DNA from 2 places in the Neobacillus sp. SAB-20_R2A genome. Region 2 is predicted to be linked to the other one. Evidence: riboswitches for the same ligand, from Rfam matches in the RefSeq annotation. Region 2 holds a riboswitch; the other holds the start of a gene.
What was found. A riboswitch is a leader RNA that binds a small molecule or an ion and turns the genes downstream of it on or off. The one in region 2 is predicted to bind lysine.

Region 1 (3,537 bases), 770 kb from region 2:
GTCTCCGATTGAAAAATTCGCGATTCCCCGCCATTGATTTACCCCCTTTTAAATTTTAAAAAATGATGTTAAGTTTTTACTTCCTTCATTAATATAACCTAGCATCACTGTGACAATTATGTGACATGTCCATTTTACTCCCAACATCATAGAGCGTCAAGGAAACGGATACATAAAAAAGCGTTGAAAACTAAAATTTTTATAATATATTGATATTATGATAGATATGAATTTCAGCATGTTATCGTTTTGTAAGCGCTTTATTTTTGCTTGTAATTACCAACATCTTACGGGAGAATTTTTTTCCTATATCGGAAACGATAATTATGATAAGAAATAAGAACATATATTGTAAAATAATAAATTTCTTTGCGACTTCTTTACATTATTAGAAAACTGTACTGAAACAGAACTCGATTTGTATATAATAGAATGATAGAAAGAGGGGAAGTAAATGAAAGATAGTGCAGTAATGGACCAAGATCTACAAACGCCTGAACCAAGGACAGTCTCTATATTTGGCTATGAATTAATTAGAGAAGTTCTTCTCCCTGAGATTTTCGGCAAGGACACTCCTGAAATTCTTTACTGGGCAGGGAAACGCCTCGCTCGAAAATATCCTTTGGAAAGCTACGAAAGCCTGATAGATTTTTTTGCAAAAGCTTCATGGGGTGAGTTAGAAATTAAGAAGGAAGCAAAAAATGAGCTGGAATTCGAGTTGGCAAGTCCAATGATTGTATCGCGTGTTAAATCAAAAGCGGAAAACTTCTTTCAACTTGAAGCCGGCTTCCTTGCTCAGCAAATCGAAGTCCAAAAAGGGGCTATTGCGGAAACCTTCGAACACCCGGTAAAAAAATCTAACAAAGTTTGCTTCACCGTCAAATGGGATAAAGACTAAAAGAAAGGGGGGCAAAGCCCCCTTTTTCTTAACGCACAAAATCAACTACGCCTCATGAACCGTCCTAACGGACTTGCCAATCGGCGAGTTTTCATTTAATTTTGCCCAAGTTCAAATGCCTCGTGCAGGGCTTCTACTGCTTTGAGCATATTTTTTTCTTCTACTACAGCCGATACTTTGATTTCTGAGGTGCTGACCATCTTTACAGGAATATTGCTGTTGGCAAGAACCTCAAACATTTTCGCAGCCACACCAGGATTAGAAATCATTCCGGAACCAACAATTGATACCTTTGCCAGTTTATTCTCAGCATCAAGCTGGTCATAGGCAAGTGTTTCTTTATTGCTTTCGAGCACATTTAAGGTTGGGATCCAATCATCGGTATGGATGGAAAAGGAGAGATTGGCTGCTCCCTCTTCTGTTGTGCTTTGAATAATAATATCCACGTTAATGTGATTTTTGGCCAATGTCGTAAAAATAGTTGATAAGCTTGTTAATGAATTTCTAAGCCCTAAAACAGTAACCCGTGTAATTCCATCTTCAAACGCGACTCCGCGTACGACTAAATTTTGTTCCATCGTTGCTTCCCCCTCAATTACAGTTCCTTCAACCTTCTCCATGCTAGAGCGGACCTCGAGCCTTACATTATAATTTTTTGCAAACTCGACCGCTCTTGGATGTAGAACTCCCGCACCCAGATTGGCCAGTTCAAGCATTTCATCATACGATACTGATAATAATTTCCGAGCGTTCTTGACATAACGGGGATCCGTTGTATATACCCCGGTTACATCGGTATAAATATCACATTTATCCGCATTTAGCGCAGCCGCCAACGCAACGGCAGTTGTATCGGAACCCCCGCGTCCGAGCGTAGTGATTTCCCCGTCTTCAGTAACCCCTTGGAATCCGGCCACAATGACGACTTTTCCAGCATCAAGCTGGTTTTGAACAGCATCAGTGTTTATTTTTGAAATCCTTGCATTGCCGTGAACAGGCTCTGTCATAATTCCAGCCTGCCAGCCTGTAAAGGAAACTGCTTCCAGTCCTTTTTGGTTTAAAGCCATCGAAAGCAATGCGATCGTCACCTGCTCACCAGTTGAGAGCAGCATATCCATTTCCCGCTTATTCGGCTGCTCGGATATTTCCTTTGCCATATTAACAAGCTGGTCTGTCGATTTTCCCATCGCCGAAACAACGACCACTACTTGGTTTCCACGTTCCTTTTCCCCCTGCACACTTTCTGCGACATTTAGAATTTTTTCAATGTTGCCAACGGAGGTCCCGCCAAATTTCTGTACTATTAAACCCATGTCTTCCCCTTCTCTCAGTCATTCTTGTAAAAAAATAAAAAGCAATGGGAGCACATCCCATTGCTTTGAAAACACAAAATTAACATTTTCGCGTTAGTAGACAATGAAAGATAGCGCTCCAAGACAACGGTCTTGACAATCCGGCATTTTTTCAATGACGAACCAGCGGAGAAAATAATGAGAGTTTCCCTACTTCGGCGAACATTCCCTTTCAAAGCCTATCGTTGAAGCTCATCCTTCTCCAGGCCTTTACTCTTGAAGCTCGCACCTCTACCTTCACTTTACTTATAAAAGTGATAGTCTATTAAATTTTTATTCATTATAGCATAGTAATATTAGAGTGACAATTATTGTGACTGAAGTTTTTTTATTAATTCTTTTGCCACATTTTGGGGAATGCCAATCCCTCTAAATTCCTCAAGGGTTGCCTCTCTCATTTTCTTAACGGAGCCAAATTCCTTTAATAGCTGCTTCTTGCGTTTTTCGCCAATCCCAGGAATGTCGTCAAGTAAGGATTGGAATGCAGTTTTACCGCGTGTCTGCCGGTGGAAGGTAATCGCAAAACGGTGAACTTCATCCTGGATTCGCTGGAGTAAATAAAATTCCTGGCTATTCCGGGCAAGCGCTACAATTTCTAATGGATTCCCATACATAAGCTGTGATGTGCGGTGCTTCTCATCCTTGACCAGTCCAGCAAGAGGAATGTCCAGCCCCAATTCATTTTCTAGTACATCGCGGACAGCTTCCACATGTCCCTTTCCACCGTCAATGATGATCAAATCAGGCAGCGGAAGCTCTTCCTTTAGAGCCCTCGAGTATCTTCGTCTCGTTACCTCTCTCATCGATTCATAATCATCCGGGCCTTCAACAGACTTAATTTTATATTTCCGATATTCCCGCTTGTTTGCTTTGCCGTCTGTAAAAACAATCATCGCTGACACCGGGTCTGTTCCTTGAATGTTAGAGTTATCAAAGGCCTCGATCCGGTGGGGCGTATATATGCCAAGCATTTCTCCGAGGTTTTCAACGGCTTTGATCGTTCTTTCCTCATCTTTTTCAATAAGAGAGAACTTTTCATTCAAAGCGATTTTCGCATTTTTAATTGCCATTTTGACAAGGTCCTTTTTCTGACCCCGCTGCGGCTTGATGACTTTTACTTCCAATAACTGCTCAGCCATCTGCAAATCCACATCGTCCTGGATGAGAATTTCCTTCGGTTTAAAATGGTTCGTCTTTTGATAAAATTGGCCGAGGAAGGTAAGGATTTCTTCTTCCGGCTCATTATAGATAGGGAACATCGAAACGTCTCGTTCAATCAGCTTCCCT
Region 2 (3,537 bases):
GTCGGTGCCAACCAGCTCAGATCCTTTCAAGCGGTAGAGATATAGCATGGCAAGGGCAAATAATGATCCTGATCCTATTGAAGTCAGGCCGACAATAAAGCCGAAACCGGCACCGATTAAAATTGTTAATGTTCGTTTTTCCTCAATCGGCCTTAATTGCCAGCGGTTCGGCCTGATTTTATTATCAAAAAATGTCTTAATTAAAATGGCTGTGGCCACTAGAATAAGGACATAGCCAAGTCCATGCTTGATAATTTGTTCTTGATTGTGGAAATATTTTTCAAAGACCTGAAGGATGAGAATGGCTCCTGTTGCACTTGGGACACTTCCGATTGCAAGATACTTCATGAGTTTAAAGTTAATCGTTTTCTGTCTCCAATGCTGAATGACTCCAAACAGTTTGGTAATGGAGTTGTAAACTAGGTCCGTTCCCACCGCAATGGAAGGCTGAATTCCGACCATGATGAGCACCGGGGTTAACAATGCTGCCCCTCCAACCCCTGTTAAACCTACCAATAACCCAACTAATAATCCCATTAATGCAATTCCTATGCTCATGATGGGGGCCTCCTTCTTTTGTGACTAATTCCGAGTAAATATATGTGAATTATAGAGTTTGGAGAAGGTTTTGTAAACACTTTTCTGAATTTATTAAAGAAATATTTTTACAGTGAGGATAGGGGGGAAGCGGAAATTAAAAAAAGCAGGACAAATCGAACGGGAGCCCGCTCGATTTGTCCTGCTTTCGGATATTACTCTAAATAACTTCCAGTTCCCTATTCTGCAATAGGACATTCTGAAGTGTTCTGGTTTCCTCTTCGTTTAAAGGAATTAACGGCAAGCGCAGACCGCCGACATTAATCCCTTTCATATTTAGGGCTGCTTTTACAGGTGCTGGGCTTGGTGCTGCAAATAAAGCTTTCATAATTGGCAGTAATTCACGGTGTGCAGCAGCAGCGCCTGCTAAATCCCCATTTTTAAAGCGTGACACCATATCCTGCATTTCATTCCCGATAATATGAGATGCAACGGAAATCACACCAACGCCGCCAATCGAAAGCACCGGCAAGGTCATTCCATCATCACCGCTGTATAAAGAAAAGTCATCAGCAGTTTGTTTAATAATTTCGGCCATGTCATCCAAGTGGCCGCTAGCTTCCTTAACCGCTACAATATTAGGAATCTGAGAAAGGCGGATGACCGTTTCAGCAGATATATTGACGACACTGCGCCCTGGAATATTATAAAGCATTACCGGAAGAGAAGTAGATTCAGCAATCGCTTTAAAATGCTGATACATGCCTTCCTGGGATGGTTTATTATAGTATGGGGCAACGAGCATGATGCCGTCTACACCGACTTCTTCTGCTAGCTTGGTTAGACTGATTGAGGCTCTTGTGTTGTTTGAGCCAGTCCCTGCAATAACGGGAACTCTCCCGTCCGCAACTTCAACCACAAATTTAAATAAAGCCACTTTTTCCTCAGTTGATAAGGTAGGGGACTCACCGGTTGTTCCACAAACCACCAACCCGTCAGTACCATTCGCTAATAAATAATTTACTAAATCTCTCGTCGCATTAAAATCAATTTCGCCATCCTGATCAAACGGAGTCACTATTGCTGTTAAAACTTGGCCAAAGTACATGAATTTCACCCTTTTAAAATTATTTTTAAAAAGAGGTAAGGCCAAACGCAAAAAGCAGCTGCGGGAAAGGCCCAACAGCTGCATCAGAAACGTTAATTTTACAAGTTCCCCTGCGTGAGATAGCCCTCCATATAGTTTCCTATATGACAATTCTGTATTTATTCAATAACAGAACCAGCTCCGGGAACAATGAGATCCTCAGAAGCTTCGGCAAATTCCCCTTTCCGCCACCGTCAACGGGTCCCATTACCCTCGGATGGTTTACTGATGGTCTTTGCGCCTCTATCCTCACTTCATAAGGTATGAAGTAAGAAGTATGTAATTAAAATTAATATAACAGAATATTCCTATTTGTTCAAGGGTTTTTTATCAAAAACGCTAAAATCGTATATTTATTGACATTTATATAGTATGGGGAGGAGAGGAGGGATTAACAGCCCTACGCTTCTTTTTTGAGTTTTTTCCCAATTATCCTTAAAATGGAGTTAATGTTGAAGAGGTGAATTATTGTGAAAATCGAAAATATTTTAATTGTCAGCCCCATGTATCAGGAGCTTCGGGCATACGTCCAAAATGCGGGCGTCCAAAAGAATTTCCGTTATATCCCCGAGGCTGAAGTGAATCAGGCGGATTTGAAATGGGCGGATGCACTTGTATCTTTTAATCTTAAATCGGATTACGATTACAGTCATTTAAAATGGGTGCACTCGCTCGGTGCGGGAGTTGACCGCTTTTTATATAAAAAGACCTGGGACGATAGTGTACTTTTAACAAGGACAGTTTGTACGTTTGGTCAAAGAATCGGAGAGTATTGTTTAAGCTACATATTAAGAGACTTACAATGTCACGAGGAGTTTCGGGAATTACAGCTGCAGAAAAAATGGCAGCAACGGACTCCGAAGCTATTAAATGAACTCAAAGTGATGGTCTATGGAACCGGTGAAATTGGGCAGGCTGTCGCCAAGCTTTTGTCTAGTTTTGGAGTGGAGGTTTACGGCGTCTCCCAAAGTGGAAAAGAAAAAGAGTATTTTAAAGAGGCTTTGACTGTTGAATCTCATTTTACCATCCTAGGGGAAATGGATGTGATCATCAACACGATGCCGCTGACGGAAGAAACGGCTGGATTTTTTAATAGTCAAGTCTTTCAAAAAGTAACAAATGCCGGTTTTATTAATGTAGGGCGGGGAGCATCGGTGGATGAAGAATCATTGCTGCAAGCTTTGGAAGACGGGCAGGTCCGGTATGCTGTCCTGGATGTGTTTACACAGGAGCCGCTGCCGGAAAATCATCCATTATGGAAACATCCTGGCGTACTGATTACCCCTCATATTTCAGCGGTAACGACACCTGAAGAAGGGGCGGCGTGTTTTTTGGATACACTCAGAAACTTGGAAGAAAACAAACCTCTTAACAATAGAGTAGATACCAATAAGGGATATTAGAATAACAGGAGGATGAACGAAAATGACACGAGTAATCGGCTTTATCGGCCTTGGAAATATGGGAGAGCCTATGGTTATGAATTTATTGAAGGCAGGTTTTCAGGTGAAGGTTTACAATCGAACTCCCGAGAAAACAAAGGCAGTTGTTGAAGCTGGCGCCGAGCAAGTGAACAGGCCAGCAGACGCCGCAGCACCTGGCGGAATCGTGATTACGATGGTGGCAAACGATCAGGCAGTGGAAGAGCTAGTATTGGGACCAAATGGGTTTGGGGAAGTGCTTGGTCAGGGCGGTATCCATGTATCAATGAGTACGATAGCTCCAGCAACTTCACGTAAATTAGCAGCTTATCATCAGGAGCACGGCAGCCAATATGTCGCCTCTCCTGTTTTTGGCCGTCCGGAAGCAGCGGCAGCTCAAAAATTGAATATTCTTAGCTCAGGGTCCAGTGT

Region 1: another riboswitch for lysine. It lies ahead of V5M37_RS22740 (aspartate kinase); the one in region 2 lies ahead of dapA (4-hydroxy-tetrahydrodipicolinate synthase).

What each region holds. Positions count from the first base shown of each region.
Region 1 covers NZ_CP145895.1:4,624,528-4,628,064, forward strand. Annotated here, with positions in the region: gene V5M37_RS22730 (succinate dehydrogenase cytochrome b558 subunit) at 1-34, opposite strand, end outside; gene V5M37_RS22735 (YslB family protein) at 455-898, shown strand; gene V5M37_RS22740 (aspartate kinase) at 994-2,211, opposite strand; lysine riboswitch at 2,315-2,492, opposite strand; gene uvrC (excinuclease ABC subunit UvrC) at 2,559-3,537, opposite strand, start outside.
Region 2 covers NZ_CP145895.1:3,850,265-3,853,801, reverse strand. Annotated here, with positions in the region: gene V5M37_RS18655 (sulfite exporter TauE/SafE family protein) at 1-558, opposite strand, end outside; gene dapA (4-hydroxy-tetrahydrodipicolinate synthase) at 758-1,645, opposite strand; lysine riboswitch at 1,758-1,938, opposite strand; gene V5M37_RS18645 (D-2-hydroxyacid dehydrogenase) at 2,155-3,087, shown strand; gene V5M37_RS18640 (NAD(P)-dependent oxidoreductase) at 3,110-3,537, shown strand, end outside.